Regions from separate parts of the Kitasatospora sp. NPDC058492 genome, predicted to be linked through region 2. Evidence: riboswitches for the same ligand, from Rfam matches in the RefSeq annotation. Region 2 holds a riboswitch; the other holds the start of a gene.
What was found. A riboswitch is a leader RNA that binds a small molecule or an ion and turns the genes downstream of it on or off. The one in region 2 is predicted to bind magnesium.
Positions count from the first base shown of each region.

Region 1: it holds a riboswitch for magnesium, as region 2 does, so the genes downstream of both, ACFWPI_RS05140 (NRAMP family divalent metal transporter) here and ACFWPI_RS35300 (NRAMP family divalent metal transporter) in region 2, are expected to answer to the same signal.

Region 1 is NZ_JBHXMU010000005.1:67,730-75,840, forward strand. Features, by position in the region: gene ACFWPI_RS05120 (M56 family metallopeptidase) at 1-248, opposite strand, end outside; gene ACFWPI_RS05125 (BlaI/MecI/CopY family transcriptional regulator) at 245-613, opposite strand; gene ACFWPI_RS05130 (FtsX-like permease family protein) at 760-3,510, opposite strand; gene ACFWPI_RS05135 (ABC transporter ATP-binding protein) at 3,507-4,361, opposite strand; M-box (ykoK) riboswitch at 4,499-4,676, shown strand; gene ACFWPI_RS05140 (NRAMP family divalent metal transporter) at 5,035-6,684, shown strand; gene ACFWPI_RS05145 (MgtC/SapB family protein) at 6,805-7,539, shown strand; gene ACFWPI_RS05150 (YoaK family protein) at 7,599-8,111, shown strand, end outside.
Region 2 is NZ_JBHXMU010000082.1:16,706-24,816, forward strand. Features, by position in the region: gene ACFWPI_RS35270 (ABC transporter permease) at 1-621, opposite strand, end outside; gene ACFWPI_RS35275 (glyoxalase) at 912-1,277, opposite strand; gene ACFWPI_RS35280 (hypothetical protein) at 1,274-1,735, opposite strand; gene ACFWPI_RS35285 (winged helix-turn-helix domain-containing protein) at 1,836-2,123, opposite strand; gene ACFWPI_RS35290 (hypothetical protein) at 2,312-2,578, opposite strand; gene ACFWPI_RS35295 (hypothetical protein) at 2,652-2,924, opposite strand; gene ACFWPI_RS35300 (NRAMP family divalent metal transporter) at 3,020-4,669, opposite strand; M-box (ykoK) riboswitch at 4,996-5,173, opposite strand; gene ACFWPI_RS35305 (YhgE/Pip domain-containing protein) at 5,375-6,673, shown strand; gene ACFWPI_RS35310 (FdhF/YdeP family oxidoreductase) at 6,717-8,111, opposite strand, start outside.

The DNA of each region.
Region 1 (8,111 bases), on a different contig from region 2:
TGCGGGGCGGTGGGCCCGACCGGCTCCGGGTGCGGGAACAGCCCGACCAGCCCGGCCGGCTCGTGGGCGAACGGTTCCACCGCGTGGTGCGCCGCCAGCAGCAGAGCGACCAGGAAGGAGGCCATCAGGGCCAGCCAGAGCGCGGCGCCCGCCGCCGGGCGCGCCTGCAACCGGGCCGAGCCGGCCAGCCGGCGCGGCAGCAGGACCCCGGTCACGGCCAGGTGGAGGCCGAGCAGCGCGAGGGTCACTCGGCGTCCCGGGCCTTCACCTGCTCCAGCGCCGCCAGCAGCGCGGACGCCTCGTCGCTGCTCATCCCGTCGACGAAGTGCAGCAGCGCACCCGCCCGGTCCGGCGTGGTCTCCAGCGCCTGGCGCATCAGCTGCGCGGTGTACGCCTCCCGGGTGCAGGTCGGCTCGTACGCCCAGGCCCGGCCCACCTTGTCCCGGCGCAGCCAGCCCTTGGTGTGCAGGATGTCGGCCACCGTGGTGACGGTGGTGTACGCGACCGGCCGCTGACGCTGGAGGTCGTCCACCACCTCGCGTACGGTGGCGGGCCGGCCCCAGGACCACAGCCGGTCCATGATCTCGGCCTCCAGGTCGCCGAACCCGCGCAGCACCGCCGTTCTCTCCCTCGCCGACCCGCCGGCGCCCTTCGCCCGCTAGAACCCGCCCATGGTACGGCCCTCTCGCGCGTGGGTCGCCCGCGCACGCCGAAGCCCGCCCCCCATTTCGGAGGGCGGGCTTCGGCGTGCGCCGGGGGTCAGGACAGCCGCCGCCCCATCGGGATGCGGGAGCGGGTCAGCAGGGCGGCGAGCAGCCCCGCCAGCACCGGGAGCACCAGGACGACCAGCAGCAGCTGGTCCCAGGGGGCGGTGATCAGGGCCGGGTGGCCGCCGAACCCGCTAGCCCGGGACTTCAGCAGGCCCACCGCGGGGACGAAGCCGTTGACCGCCCCGAGCAGCGCCCCGAGCAGGGCGATCATCGCGCACTGCAGCCCCGCCATGGTGCGGCGGATCCGCGGCGGTGCGCCGACGGCGGCCAGGGTGGCCTGGTCCTGGCGGGAGTCGGCGGCGGCCAGACCGGTGGCGATGCCGGCGGCGCCGAGGACGACCAGCCCGGCGAAGCCGCTGAGCGCCAGGGTGAGGGCGTCGCCGCGGGGCTGGAAGCCGCGCTCGACCTCCAGCTGGGCGGCCCGGTCGAGTCGGACGACGGCGGCCTCGGCGCGCTGCTGGGCCTTGCGGTCGGGCGGGGTGGCGGGCACCCAGATCGCGCCGGTGGGCCTCGCGGTGAGCCCGGGCAGGAGCTTGGGCAGCGCCGAGGGCAGGATCAGGCCCTGGGCGAAGCGGGCGGCGTTGGGGTTCTCGACCAGGACGGCGTCGGCCGGGATTTCCTGGAGGTCGGGCTTGGGGACCTCGCCGGGCTGGAGCGGCGCTCCGGAGCTGCCGCGCAGTTGGAGCACCGCCCGGCCGTCGCCGGCGAGGAAGGCGCGGTCGAAGACCAGGATCTTCCCGGCGGCCAGGGCCTGTTCGGCGGCCGGGTCGTGGATGCCGAACTGGGTGCGGAGCATGGCGGCGTCCCCGGCGGCCAGGTGCGGCGGGCCGGACGCGGTGCGCCAGTTCACGGTGCCCTTGAGCTGGACGGTGCTGGAGCAGTTGGCACAGAACTGGTACACCGCCTCGCCGAGGTCGGCGCGCGGCCCCAGGTCGGTCAGCTGCTTGCCCACCTCGGCGCGCAGGCCGTCGAGTTGCGGTCCGTCGGCGGTGGAGAGGAGCTGCACGGCGCCGTACGGGGCCTGCGGCCGGTAGTCGCGGCGGTTCTCGGCGTCGGTGCTGGTGCTGTAGACGCCGATGGCGACGGCCCCGGCCACGGCGGCCATCACGGCGGCGACGGCCGGCGCGGTGCGCGAGCGGTGCCGGGCGGAGTCGCGCAGGGCGAGTCGGGGGCCGAGCGGCAGCCGCTTGGCGAGCCGGCCGAGCAGGGCGACGAGTGCGGGGGTGCAGGCGAGCAGGCCGAGTTCGGCGATGACGGAGCCGCCGAGCACGGTCAGCGTGCGGGTGTCGTAGGTGCTGACGACGGGCACGCCGCCGTGTTGCACCGCGCTCGCGCCGTACAGGGCCAGGGCGGCGCCGGCGGCGAGCAGCAGCACACCGAGCACGGTGACCCAGCGGTTCGGGGCCTGGACGGTGTCCCGGCCGGTGAGTCCGGCGGTGACGCTGCTGCGGGCGGCCTGCCGGGCGGGCAGTGCGGCCGCGAGGAGCGCCGTGAGCAGGCCGATCCCGCCGATCGCGAGCAGGTCCAGTGGCGGCAGGGCGAAGTGCCCGAAGCGGGCGCCGCCGGCCCGTTCGATCCACGGGCGCAGCCCGGCGACGAGGCCGCCGCCGAGGACCACGCCGACCACGGCCCCGGCCGTGCCGAGGACGAGGGCGCCGCCGAGCACCACCGCGCCGACGTGCGTCCGCCGGCCGCCGGCGGCGCCGAGCAGCGCGAGCTGGCGGCGGGAGCGGCGGGCGCCGACCGCGAAGGCGGGGCCGGCGAGCAGGGCGACCTCCAGCAGGCCCATGCCGGTGACGGTGGCCACCACGACCTTGGTGTTGTCGTCGGCGGAGGGGCCGAAGGAGCGGTAGGCGTCCCGGTAGTAGGGGACGGCAGCGCGCGGCGGCGGGGCGAGCGCGACCGAGCGGGCGGTGAGGGTGTAGCCGTGGGCGTTGAACTCCTGGACCTTGGCCCAGTCGAGGGCGGCCCCGGCGGGGAGCCGGACCAGCCAGGCGCCGCGTTCGGGCTCCGGCGCTGCCGCGGCCGGGCTGCCGGGAGGCGTGGCGGCGGCGAGCTGGCTCAGCAACGCGCCCGGCTGGGCGACGAGTTCGACCCGGCGGAGGTCGTCCGGGTGCTCGACGACGCCGGTGATGGTGAAGGTGGTCCGCTCCAGGCCGGGAAAGGTGGTGGTGCCGCCGACGGCCAGTCCGGAGTTGTCGAGGAAGGCCCGGGTGGCGGCCAGTTCGCGCGGGCCGCCCGGGGCGTGGCCGTCGACCAGGTCGAGCCGGCCGTGCCAGAGCGGGTCGGCGAGGTCGGCCTCGGTGGTGAGGGTGCGGACCAGGCCTTCGGGGGAGGTGGCGCCGGTCTCCGGGCCCTGCCGGGCGGAGGTGAGCACGCTGCCCGGCGGCAGGAGTCCGGTGACCAGGGCGACGGGGTCGGTGCCGGCGGCCTTCTGCTGCTCGGCCGTGGGCGGCTGCCCGGGGCGGGGCTGGACCGCGAAGGCGCCGTCCTCGGCGACCGGGGCCTGCTCGACGGTCCGGCCGGGGGCGAGCGACGTGACCAGGGCGTCCGCCCCGCCCAGCACCCGTTCGACCCGTTCGGCCGGGGTGAGCTGCCCGCTGCGGTGGACGACGTCGGCGCCGGTGACGCCGAGGACGGGCAGCGCGATCATGGCGACGATCAGGGCGCTGCGGCCCTTGGCGCGCAGCGCGTCGCGGCGGGCGATGCGCAGGGCGACCTTCCAGGCGCCGAGTCTCATCGGGTCACCTCGCCGAAGCCGCCGGCCGCGTGGCCGAAGTCGCCGGACGCGTGCCCGGCTCCGTCGGCCGGAGCACTGAGCGGCTCGGTGGTCAGTCGGCGCTTGCCGGTGCGCCGCCCGTGGCTCTCGGAGGCGACCGCGCCGTCCTTCAGGTGGACCACCCGGTCCGCCCAACTGGCGTGCGCCGCCTCGTGGGTGACCATCATCGCGGCGGCCCCGGCGTCGCAGCGGGCGCGCAGCACGGCGAGCACGGCCTCGCCGGTGGCGGAGTCGAGGGCGCCGGTCGGTTCGTCGGCGAGGACGAGCCGGCGCTCGCCGATCAGCGCGCGGGCGATGGCGACGCGCTGCTGCTGGCCGCCGGACATGTCGTCGGGGAAGCGGTCGGCGAGTTCCCCGATGCCGAGTTCCTCCAGGGCGGCGAGCGCCTCGCGGCGGGCGGTGCGTCCGGAGACTCCGTCGAGTTCGCGGGGGAGCGAGATGTTCTCGGCGGCGGTGAGGGCGGGGATCAGGTTGTAGTCCTGGAAGACGTACCCGATGGAGCGCCGCCGAAGGTCGGCGAGCCGGCCGCGGCTGAGGCCGCCGAGGGCCACGCCCTCGACCAGGATCTCGCCCTCGCTGGGCGTGTCGAGTCCGCCGGCCAGGGTCAGCAGGGTGGACTTCCCGGAGCCGGACGGGCCCATGACGGCGACGAACTCGCCGGGGTGGACGGCCAGTTCGACGCCGCGCAGGGCGTGTACCTCGGCGGCGCCCCGCCCGTGCACCCGGGTGACGTTGGCCAGGTGCAGGACGGGTGCGGATCGGGTCGGATCGCTGTGGGACACACTTCCCCCTCGTGAGCTGTTGAGCTGCATATGTCGGTGAACTATATATGCCGGATGGGGGTGCACGTCGAGGGGTGGGTTTGGTCAAGCTTCTACAAAGCTGTCGAAGTTCGGTCGAAACGCCGCTATCCGGGTGAAGGGGAGGGTCTATGCTTGACGAGGTTTGCAAGGCACCTCGTTCGGTGAGGCGTCTTCACGGACACAGGCCACTGACCCGACGACGTCGAGAGACGCCCAGGTTCAGGACAGGTCTTCCCGAGTTAAGGGTTGACCCCAAGTGGCTTCCGGCCCGACCGGGCTGGACACGCCGTGGAGTGCCAAAGCTCTGACGAGTTGGGGTGTGCCGGTCCCGTGGGGCCGGTCCGCTCCTTGCCGTGTCGCGATGCGGTGCACAGACGGTGCACCCCCGACCGGGAGGAGGCGAGAGACATGGACTGCGATAGTCCGGGCCATAGTCGCCCCTGCCCCCGCATGCTCTCGATCACCTCTGGCACGCGGTAACAACCTTCCCTGCGCTCGTTCACCTGACGCTGCGTCATGCGCTCAACCGCGCCCCGACGCACGACGTCTGACGCTCCGTCATGCCCTCACGGCCGCCGCCGCTCAGCGCCGCCGTGCGGTCCGGCGGCGTGCGCTCGCAGGGAGGATCGCTGCTGCGTGCCCCCTGTCGCCCCCTCAAGGAAGGGGGCAGGGAGGCCCTGCCATGACCAACGTGATGCTGGACCCGAAGGTCCCCACCACCACCCGTACCGCCGTGCTCGACGACGCCCACGTCGGCGACATCAGGGGTGCGCTCGGCACCATCCGGCTCGACGACACCACCCCGCGCCACGGCCTGTCCGCGCGGCTCAAGACCCTGCTGGCGATCGTGGGCCCCGGCCTGATCGTGATGGTCGGCGACAACGACGCGGGCGCCTTCTCGACGTACGGGCAGGCGGGGCAGAACTACGGCACGCAGCTGCTGTGGACGCTGCTGATGCTGGTCCCGGTGCTGTACGTGAACCAGGAGATGGTGCTGCGCCTGGGCGCCGTCACCGGTGTCGGCCACGCCCGGCTCATCCTGGAGCGCTTCGGCAAGTTCTGGGGCGCGTTCAGTGTCATCGACCTGTTCCTGCTGAACGCGCTGACGCTGGTCACCGAGTTCATCGGCGTCACCCTGGCCGCCGGGTACCTGGGCCTGCCGAAGGTCGCCTCGGTGGTGCTGGCCGCCGTGATCATCATCGCCTCGGCGTTCACCGGCTCGTTCCGGCGTTTCGAGCGCGTCGCCGTCACGCTGTGCGTGGGTTCGCTGCTGCTGGTGCCGATCTACTTCATGGTCCACCCGAAGACCTCGCAGATGGCACACGACTTCACGGTGCCGAGCATGCCGGGCGGCTCGGGCCAGCTGGCGGCCGTGATGCTGGTGATCGTCTCCATCGTGGGCACCACCGTCGCCCCGTGGCAGCTGTTCTTCCAGCAGTCGTACGTCATCGACAAGCGGATCACGCCGCGTTTCATGAAGTACGAGAAGGTCGACCTGTGGATCGGGATCGCCATCGTCATCATCGGCGCCGCCGCGATGATGGGCTTCACCGCCGCGGCCTTCGCCGGCACCGACGGCTTCGGCCAGTTCTCCGATGCGGGCGCCGTCGCCAAGGGCCTTGAGGACAAGGCCGGGCACGTGGTGGGTGTGCTGTTCGCCATCGCGCTGCTGGACGCCTCGATCATCGGCGCCTTCGCCGTGTCGCTGTCCACCGCCTACGCGATCGGCGACGTGTTCGGCATCAGGCACTCGCTGCACCGGGGCGTCAAGGGCGCCAAGGGCTTCTACGCGATCTACGCCGGCCTGGTGGTCGCGGCGGCCGCGATCACGCTGCTGTCCACCGGCTACACCCAGGGCCTGATGACGCAGTTCGTCCAGGTGCTGGCCGGTGTGCTGCTGCCCTCGGCGACGGTGTTCCTGCTGCTGCTGTGCAACGACAAGGCCGTCCTGGGGCCCTGGGTCAACGGGCCCAAGACCAACGCCTTCACCTCCGCCGTGGTCGGCGTCCTGGTGATGCTGTCGCTGATCCTGACCGCCGCCGTGGTCTGGCCCGACATCAGCTCGCAGGCGATCCTGTGGATCATGGCCGGCTGCGGCGTGGCCGGCGTCCTGGTCGCCGGGTACTTCTTCACCTTCGGCCGCCGGGGGACCAAGGAGGACCCCGTCGACCGCACCGGCCGCGAGGAATGGCGGATGCCCCCGCTGGAGACCCTCGGCAAGCCGGTCATGTCCACCGCCCGCAAGGTCGGCATGGGCGCCCTGCGCGCCTACCTCCTGGTCGCGATGGTGATGGTCATCATCAAGATCGTCCAGACCGCGCTCAACCACTGAGCCGCAGACCGCAGCCCGGACGGACGGGTGGTGGGCAGCGGCCCGTCACCCGTCCGTCCGTCTCCCTGCTCTTCCAGCTCTCCCCGCTCTCCCAGCTCTCCCAGTGAAGGAGGTGCCGTCGTGCACACCCTGACCACCGCCGACTTCCTCGTCCGGCTCGCCACCGGGGTCGCCTGCGGCGCGCTCATCGGCGTCGAACGCCAGTGGCGGGCCAGGATGGCCGGCCTGCGCACCAACGCCCTGGTCGCCGCCGGCGCCACCCTGTTCGTGCTGTACAGCGAGGCCGTCGGCGACGCCGCCAGCCCCACCCGGGTCGCCTCCTACGTCGTCTCCGGCATCGGCTTCCTCGGCGGTGGCGTCATTCTGCGCGACGGCGCCGGCGTCCGCGGCCTCAACACCGCCGCCACGCTGTGGTGTTCGGCCGCCGTCGGGGTGCTCGCCGCCGCCGGGAAGCTCGAATTCGCCGTCCTCGGCACGCTCGGCGTCCTCGCCGTCCACCTGATCCTGCGCCCGGCCGGCCGGATGCTCGACCGGGCCCCGCAGTCCGGCAGCGACCCCGACTCCACCGTCCGCGCCACCGTCCACCTGGAATGCGAGCGCAAGGCCGAGACCCACATCCGGGCCCTGCTGCTCCAGGCCCTGTCCGCCTCCGGCCTCGCCCCCACCGGCCTGCGCGCCCGCCGCACCGACAGCGGCGACGCCACCAGCCTGCGCGCCACCGTGGCCATCACCGGGCAGGTCGCCCCGGCCCTCGAACAGGTCGTCAGCCGGCTCTCCCTCGAACCCGGCGTCCGCGACCTGCACTGGCACCTCGACGACGAACCCGACGACCCGAGCCGCCCGGCGCTCGCCTAGGGCGCGGCCCGGGGGAGGTAGAACGGAGGCACCGTCACGAGGCCGACCAGGAGGTCCCGATGTTCACCCCCGACCCCAGGCACGGGCCGCTGGTGCCGATGCTGCTGGTGCTCACCGTCGTCACCGGACTGGTGGACGCCGTCAGCTACCTCCGGCTCGGCCACGTCTTCGTCGCCAACATGACCGGCAACGTGGTCTTCCTCGGCTTCGCCCTGGCCGGTGCCGCCGGACTCTCCGCCACCGCCTCGCTGAGCGCCCTCGCCGCGTTCGTACTCGGCGCCCTGGTCGGCGGCCACCTCGCCCGACGGCTGCCCGACCACCGCGGGCGGCTGCTGACCACGGCGGTGGTCGCCCAGACGGTGTTCGTCGCCGCGAGCATCGCCCTGGCCACCGTGGCCGGCTACACCTCCGACCCGGCCCGCTACGGCCTCATCGGACTGCTGGCCTTCGCCATGGGCGGCCAGAACGCGGTGGTCCGCTCCCTCAAGGTCCCCGACCTGACCACCACGGTGCTCACCATGACCATCACGGCCCTCGCCGCCGACCGCACCGGCCCCCGCCGGCTGGCCTCC
Region 2 (8,111 bases):
CAGCATGCCGTTCCAGACCAGGCCGATCATGCCCGAGGGCAGTTCGACCTTCCAGAACCGCATCCACCTGGTGAAGCGGAACGAGCGTGACAGCTCGTCGAGTTCGGGCGGCAGCGAGACCAGCGAGCAGTAGAAGCCGAAGGTCATGTTCCAGGCCTGGGAGGTGAAGATGGCGAACACCGCCGCGCACTCCAGGCCCAGCACGGAGCCGGGGAACAGGGCGAGGAAGCCGGTCACCGCGACGGTCAGGAAGGCGAGCACCGGCACCGACTGGAGGATGTCCAGGGCCGGGATCAGGACCCGCTCCAGCCGGCGGCTGCGGGCTGCGGCGTAGGCGTAGCCGAAGGTGAAGACCACCGACACGGCGAGCGCGGCGAACATCCGCAGCAGCGAGCGGGCCGCGTCGTACGGCAGCCGGGCCGGGTCGGTGTCGACCGCCGCGTTCCGGCCGGTGGAGAACCGGACGGTGGTGCCCTGCCCGACCCGCAGCGCGAGGTAGAGCAGCACCAGGACGGCGGCCGCGACGAGCGCGTCCACCCAGGTCATCCGGGCCAGGCGGGCGGCCGTCCGGGACGGCAGGGAGCCCCGGGCGACGCCCGGGGCCGGCTTCGGCAGGGTCATGGGGTGCACCTCCGGCGCGCACCCGGGGCCCCGGGTCGGGAGAGGTGCGTGCGACGTCAGCGGGATCGGGACGAACGCCGCGTCACCCCCGGGGCCGTCGCGTCAGGCGCGCGGGCGGGCGTGGGGGAGGCGGCCGGTACGGCGGCGCGTACTGGGAGGGTCTTCGCCCATGGCCGCCTCCTCCGGTGGTGTCGTCCGGTGTCGTCCCGGCCCGTCCTGCGGGCCCCGGGCAGTCTGCTCCTTCGGTACGTCCGTAGGCAAATGGATCCGGGGTTCCCCCGCGCGCCGGCTCAGGCCGCTTCGACGAACTCCAACAGGTTGCCGACGGGGTCGGTGGTGTAGAAGCGGCGCCGGGGCGGCAGGCTCTCGTCCCACACCACGAGCGCGCCGAGCTCGGACAGCCGCGAGGCGAAGTCGTCGATCTCGGAGACCGCGATGCCGGGGTGGGCCTTGGTGCTGGGGCGGAAGCGCTCCTCGATGCCGAGGTAGAGCCGGACCCGGCCGCCGTCGGCGGCGAACCAGCAGCCGCCGCCCTCGGTCAGCGGCCGGGGCTTGGGGATCTCGGCCATCTGCAGGACGTCGCCGTAGAAGGCCCGCAGCAGGGCCTCGCTGCCGGGGGGTGCGGAGAGCTGGACGTGGTCGAGGGCCGTGATCACTGCGGCCTCCTGTCGGGAGCGGTGTGGTGCCGGGCCGCGGTGACCAGCAGCCGGGCGGTCGGGGTGGACAGGTCGAGGTGGTGGGCGATCCACTGGGGGTCGTGCCCGTGGGTGGCGAACACCCAGGCGGTGTAGAGCCGGTTCAGGCCGGGGGCGCCGGGCGACAGCAGCAGCGGTCGGACCTGCTCCATCGGGAACCCGTCCAGGGAGCGGGCGCTGAACCACTGGGTGTCGTCCTCGCCGGGGTCGGCGGGTCGGGCGGTGCCGCGCCCGCTGCGGGCGAGCAGCAGGGCGAGGAGCAGTCCGGCCGCCGAGGCGCCGATGAGTACGCCGGAGAGGAAGAGCCGCAGCCGCCCCGGGGCGACGCCGACGGCGATCCCCTGGAGGGTGAGGAGGAGCAGGACGCCGCACAGCGCCGTCCCTCTGCTGGTCCAGGGGAACAGGGCGGTTCTGGTCACGGCGGTGTCCTCCTTCGGTGGGGTGCTGGCCGGCGGGGTGCCGCCGGGGCGGGCGATCGGGCCTCGGGCGGCGCAGTCGGGCGGCGCGGCCGGACGGCGGTCAGGCGACGCGGGTCAGGCGGGGGTCGTACTTGTAGCCGATCTGGCGGACGGTGGCGATCGCCTCCCGGTGGCCGGGGCCGAGCTTGCGGCGGATCCGGGCGATGTGGGTGGCGATGGTGCGGGTGTCGCCGGTGTCCGGCCGGCCCCAGACCGTCTCCATCAGCTGGCGGCGGGAGTGGACCCGCAGCGGGTTGTCGACCAGGTGCGCGAGCAGCTCGAACTCCAGGTAGGGGAGTGCCAGTTGATGCCCGTCGACGGTGACGGTGCGCTGTTCGGGGTCCACCACCAGGCCGGTGTCCGGGTCGACGGGGGGCCGGGGCGGGGCGCGGCCGCCGGGGCGGGGCGGCGGCGGTGTGGTCCGAGAAGATGGCTTCGAGCCTGGGGTAGCGCACGGCCATGGCGGATGCTCCTTCGGCGGGTCGGTGCGGATTCGGTGCGGGGTCGGTGCGGATCTGTACGCATCGGTACGGGTGGTCAGCGGGCGGGGTGCCAGGGGTGCCAGGAGGCTTCCAGCCGGGCGGTGCCGTCCGGGGCCGTGACGGTCCGCCAGCTGGCCCGCAGTCGGGCGGGGCGGTCGGCGGAGGCGGCGGCCGGTGCCGGGGCCTGGGCCGTGACGGCGTGCAGGACGGGGCTGTCCAGCGGGCTCTCCGCCAGGCGTCGGCCCACGGCGGCGAGCGCGGCGCGCAGGCGGCCGCGGCCGGCGGACGGGAGGGAGTGGTGGAACGCGGCGACGATGGACATGGCAGGTCACCTCCGTGACAGGACAGCGGGTGGAGGGGTGCGCGAGGGCGCGGGTGGTGCGGTCGGCGGGGCGTCAGCCGTGCGGCCGGTGGCGGGCGGCGGCGCGGCTGAGGCGGCGCGCGGCGGCCGGCGGGAGGTCCGCGAAGTCGGCGAGCCAGTCCGGGCGGTGGCCTTGGCGGGCCAGCAGGTAGGCCAGGTGCACGCGCGGCTCGTACGCGCAGGCCCGGGTGTTGGGCGTGCCGGAGTGCGGGCAGACGCCGGGGTCGTCGAGGCGGTAGTTCCTCTCGACGCCGTCGTGCAGGGCGAGGCGGACGCGCGGGCAGTGGTGGTGAGGGGCGGTGCGCATGGCCGTACTTCCTTCCTTCCCCGGGTGCGGGGCGGTCGAGGTTTCCGGGTCGGGGCCGGGGCGGCGGTACTGTCGGGCGCCGCCCCGGCGGCGGCTCAGTGGTTGAGCGCGGTCTGGACGATCTTGATGATGACCATCACCATCGCGACCAGGAGGTAGGCGCGCAGGGCGCCCATGCCGACCTTGCGGGCGGTGGACATGACCGGCTTGCCGAGGGTCTCCAGCGGGGGCATCCGCCATTCCTCGCGGCCGGTGCGGTCGACGGGGTCCTCCTTGGTGGCGGTGCGGCCGAAGGTGAAGAAGTACCCGGCGACCAGCACGGCGGCCACGCCGCAGCCGGCCATGATCCACAGGATCGCCTGCGAGCTGATGTCGGGCCAGACCACGGCGGCGGTCAGGATCAGCGACAGCATCACCAGCACGCCGACCACGGCGGAGGTGAAGGCGTTGGTCTTGGGCCCGTTGACCCAGGGCCCCAGGACGGCCTTGTCGTTGCAGAGCAGCAGCAGGAACACCGTCGCCGAGGGCAGCAGCACACCGGCCAGCACCTGGACGAACTGCGTCATCAGGCCCTGGGTGTAGCCGGTGGACAGCAGCGTGATCGCGGCCGCCGCGACCACCAGGCCGGCGTAGATCGCGTAGAAGCCCTTGGCGCCCTTGACGCCCCGGTGCAGCGAGTGCCTGATGCCGAACACGTCGCCGATGGCGTAGGCGGTGGAGAGGGAGACGGCGAAGGCGCCGATGATCGAGGCGTCCAGCAGCGCGATGGCGAACAGCACGCCCACCACGTGCCCGGCCTTGTCCTCAAGGCCCTTGGCGACGGCGGCCGCATCCGAGAACTGGCCGAAGCCGTCGGTGCCGGCGAAGGCCGCGGCGGTGAAGCCCATCATCGCGGCGGCGCCGATGATGACGATGGCGATCCCGATCCACAGGTCGACCTTCTCGTACTTCATGAACCGCGGCGTGATCCGCTTGTCGATGACGTACGACTGCTGGAAGAACAGCTGCCACGGGGCGACGGTGGTGCCCACGATGGAGACGATCACCAGCATCACGGCCGCCAGCTGGCCCGAGCCGCCCGGCATGCTGGGCACCACGAAGTCGTGTGCCATCTGCGAGGTCTTCGGGTGGACCATGAAGTAGATCGGCACCAGCAGCAGCGAACCCACGCACAGCGTGACGGCGACGCGTTCGAAGCGCTGGAACGAGCCGGTGAACGCCGAGGCGATGATGATCACGGCGGCCAGCACCACCGAGGCGACCTTCGGCAGGCCCAGGTACCCGGCGGCCAGGGTGACGCCGATGAACTCGGTGACCAGCGTCAGCGCGTTGAGCAGGAACAGGTCGATGACGCTGAACGCGCCCCAGAACTTCCCGAAGCGCTCCAGGATGAGCCGGGCGTGGCCGACACCGGTGACGGCGCCCAGGCGCAGCACCATCTCCTGGTTCACGTACAGCACTGGGATGAGCATCAGCAGCGTCCACAGCAGCTGGGTGCCGTAGTTCTGCCCCGCCTGCCCGTACGTCGAGAAGGCGCCCGCGTCGTTGTCGCCGACCATCACGATCAGGCCGGGGCCGACGATCGCCAGCAGGGTCTTGAGTCTTGCGGACAGGCCGTGGCGCGGGGTGGTGTCGTCGAGCCGGATGGTGCCGAGCGCACCCTTGATGTCGCCGACGTGGGCGTCGTCCAGTACCGCTGAACGCGGGGCGGGGACCTTGGAGTCGAGCGTGGTGTTGGTGGTCATGACGATCCTCCCGTGGGCCCCGGGCAGGCGGGGCGATCGGGGGCGCACGGCGGCGATCCCCCTGCGGACGGGCGCGGCGCATCGCCACCCGGCGGTGCGGGCCCGTTCGGGCACGGCGAAGCCGGGTGTCGAGGTGATGAGCCGTCAGAGATGTTCGCAGGGAGGGTCGTTACCGCGTGCCGGGAGTGTGCGAGGACAAGCGGGGGCAGGGGCAACTGTGGCCCGGACTACTGCAATCCATGTCTCTCGCCTCCTCCCGGTCGACGCACCCCGTGGTGCGTGTGATCGACGCGGCAAGGAGTTCGCCGGCGCGCGAAGCGACCGCCGGTTCACCCCAACTCGTCAGAGCTTTGGCACTCCACGGCGTGTCCAGCCCGGTCGGGCCGGAAGCCACTTCGGATCAACCCTTAGGTCGGGAAGATCTGTCCTAACCCTGGGCGTCTCTCGACGTCGTCGGATCAGTGGCCTGTGTCCGTGAAGAAGCCTCACCGAACGAGGTGCCTTCTTCAAACCTCCAGAAGCATAGACCGCGCGGAGGCCGATACTTGCGTACTTGGTAGAACCTTTACCTCCTGTCCCGGCGGCCCCGGCCGGAGCACGGCGGGGCGGATCGGGTGACGTGGGGTTTTGCCGCCGAGCCGCCACGGAACGACTTCCCACCGCATCGGCAGCAGCACCAGGTTGCGCCCGAATCCGAGGGGTGGCATGGCGTCCGCAGGCTCCCAGGACGGTCCCCGGCAGGCGCGGGCCCTCGTGCTCGCCCGCCACGCGAAGCTGTGGCTCGTTCCGAGCATCCTGTGCGGCCTGCTGGCCGTGGTGCTCTCGCTGCTCTACATGGGCGGCATCCTCAACCCGACCGGGCACCTGCACCGGCTCCCGATCGCCCTGGTGAACGCGGATCAGGGCCCGCCGCCGCCGGGCCGGACGGAGAGCCTGGGCGCGCGGCTCACCCGGGAGATCGTCGCCGGGACGCCCGGCAGCACCGTCGACTGGCGCCAGGTCGACCAGGCCGAGGCGATGGACCAGCTCTCCACCGGGAAGGTCTACGGCGCGCTGCTCGTCCCGCAGGCGTTCACCGCCGACGTGGCGGCACTGACCACCGGCCGGGCCACCGAACGGCCCACCCTGACGGTGCTGACCAACCCCGGCCTCGGCAGCCTCGGTTCCTCGCTGGCCTCCCAGATCACCCAGTCCGCCGCCCACCAGGCCTCGCTGGCGCTCGGCAAGGAGCTGACCGCCGCCGCGCCGCCCACCGCCTCCGGCACGGGCGCCAGCGCCACCGCGCGGCTGCTGCTCGCCGACCCGCTCGCCGTCACCACCCGGGTCGGCCACCCGATCGGCACCCACAGCGGGCTCGGCCTGAGCGCCTTCTACTACACCCTGCTGGCCGTGCTGACCGGCTTCATCGGCGGCAACATCATCCACAACGGCGTCGACACCGCGCTCGGCTACAGCGACAGCGAGCTCGGCCCCTGGCACACCCGGCGCCCGACCGTCCCGATCACCCGCACCCAGACCCTGCTGCTGAAGATGGTCATGACGGCCGGCATCATGCTGCTCACCACCACCCTGGTGATGCTCTGCTCCGTCACCGTCCTCGGCATGGACGCCCCGCACCAGGCGCTGCTCTGGGTCTTCGCCTACTGCGCCAGCCTCGCCGTCGGCCTCGGGGTCCAGGCGATCAACGCGGCGTTCGGCGGGATCGGGCAGCTGGTGTCCATGTTCGTCTTCATCGCGCTGGCGCTGCCCTCCTCGGGGGCGACCATCCCGCTCCAGGCGGTGCCCGGCTTCTACCGCTTCCTCAGCGTCTTCGAGCCGATGCGCCAGCTCAGCGACGGCATCCGGGCGATCCTGTTCTTCGACGCCCGGGCGGACGCGGGCCTGGCCCGGGGCTGGACCATGATCGCGGTCGGCGTGGTGCTCGCCCTGGCCTTCGGCTTCGGGATGACCCGGTACTACGACCGCAAGGGCCTGCACCGCTGGACGCCGCAGCCGTCGGAGTAGACGTAGGCGTCGGCGTAGGCGCCGCGCCTGATCCCTACGCCTCCTACGCCTTGGTGACGGTGACCTTGAGGTGCTTCATGATCGGCTGGTCGCTCTGGGTGCTGTAGTCGCCGATCGCGCACAGCACGTTCATCTCGGGCATGTAGCCCGCCGCGCAGCCGCGCGGGATGTCGTACGGGATCGCGAGATAGCCGTTCAACGTGCGGGTGCTGCCGTCCTTCGCGGTGCTGGTGATGTCGACCGGGTCGAGCTCGGCGATGCCGCGCTCGCGCATGTCGTCGGTGTTCAGGAAGACCAGCGTGCGCAGGTTCCGCACGCCCCGGTAGCGGTCGTTGTCGGAGTAGATGGTGGTGTTCCACTGGTCGTGGGAGCGCATGGTGCCCAGCGCCAGGGTGCCCGGGGCGGGAACGACGTCGGGAAGCGGGGCGGTGGAGAACTCGGCCCGCCCGGAGGGGGTGAGGAAGACCAGTTCGCGGGCCGGCTGCTTGATCCGGAACCCGAGGGGCAGCCGCACCCGGCGGTTGAAGTCCTCGAAGCCGTCCAGGGCCCGGGACATGGTGTCGCGGATGCGGTCGTAGTCCTCGATGTACCACTCCCACGGTGTCCCGCTGTCCGGCAGCGCCGCGCGGGCCATCCCGGCGACGATGGCGGGCTCGGACAGCAGGTGCGGGGAGGCCGGGCGCTTCATGCCGACGGACAGGTGCACCATGCTCATCGAGTCCTCGACCGAGGTGCTCTGCACCCCGCCGCGCTGGTGGTCCTTCTCGGTGCGGCCCAGGCACGGCAGGATCAGCGCCCGGCGGCCGTGCACCAGGTGGCTGCGGTTCAGCTTGGTGCTCACCTGGACGGTCAACTCGCAGCCGCGCAGCGCCTCGTAGGTGTAGGGCGTGTCGGGCGCGGCGAGCGCGAAGTTGCCGCCCATGGCGACGAAGACCGTCACCTCGCCGCGCCGCATCGCCTCGACGGCGGAGACGGTGTCCAGGCCGTGCGCGCGCGGCGGGTCGATCCCGCAGGCCTCGGCGAGGCGGTCCAGGAACTCGGGTGAGGGGCGGTGGTCGATGCCGCAGGTGCGGTTGCCCTGGACGTTGCTGTGCCCGCGCACCGGCGACGGGCCGGCGCCCTCGCGGCCCAGGTTGCCGCGCAGCAGCAGGAGGTTGACGATCTCCCGCACGGTGTCCACGCCGTGCTCGTGCTGGGTGACGCCCAGGCACCAGCTGACGATGGAGCGGTCGGCGTCGCGGTAGACCCGGGCGGCCTTGAGGACCTCGGCCCGGCCGAGCCCGCTCTGTCGCTCGATCTCCTCCCAGGGCGTGGCCCCGCACAGCGCGCGGTAGGCCTCGAACCCGGTGGTGTGGCGCTCGATGAACTGCCGGTCCAGGGCCTGGGGGTCGGCCGTGGCCTGCTCCAGGATCGCCTTGGCCATGCCGCGCACCAGTGC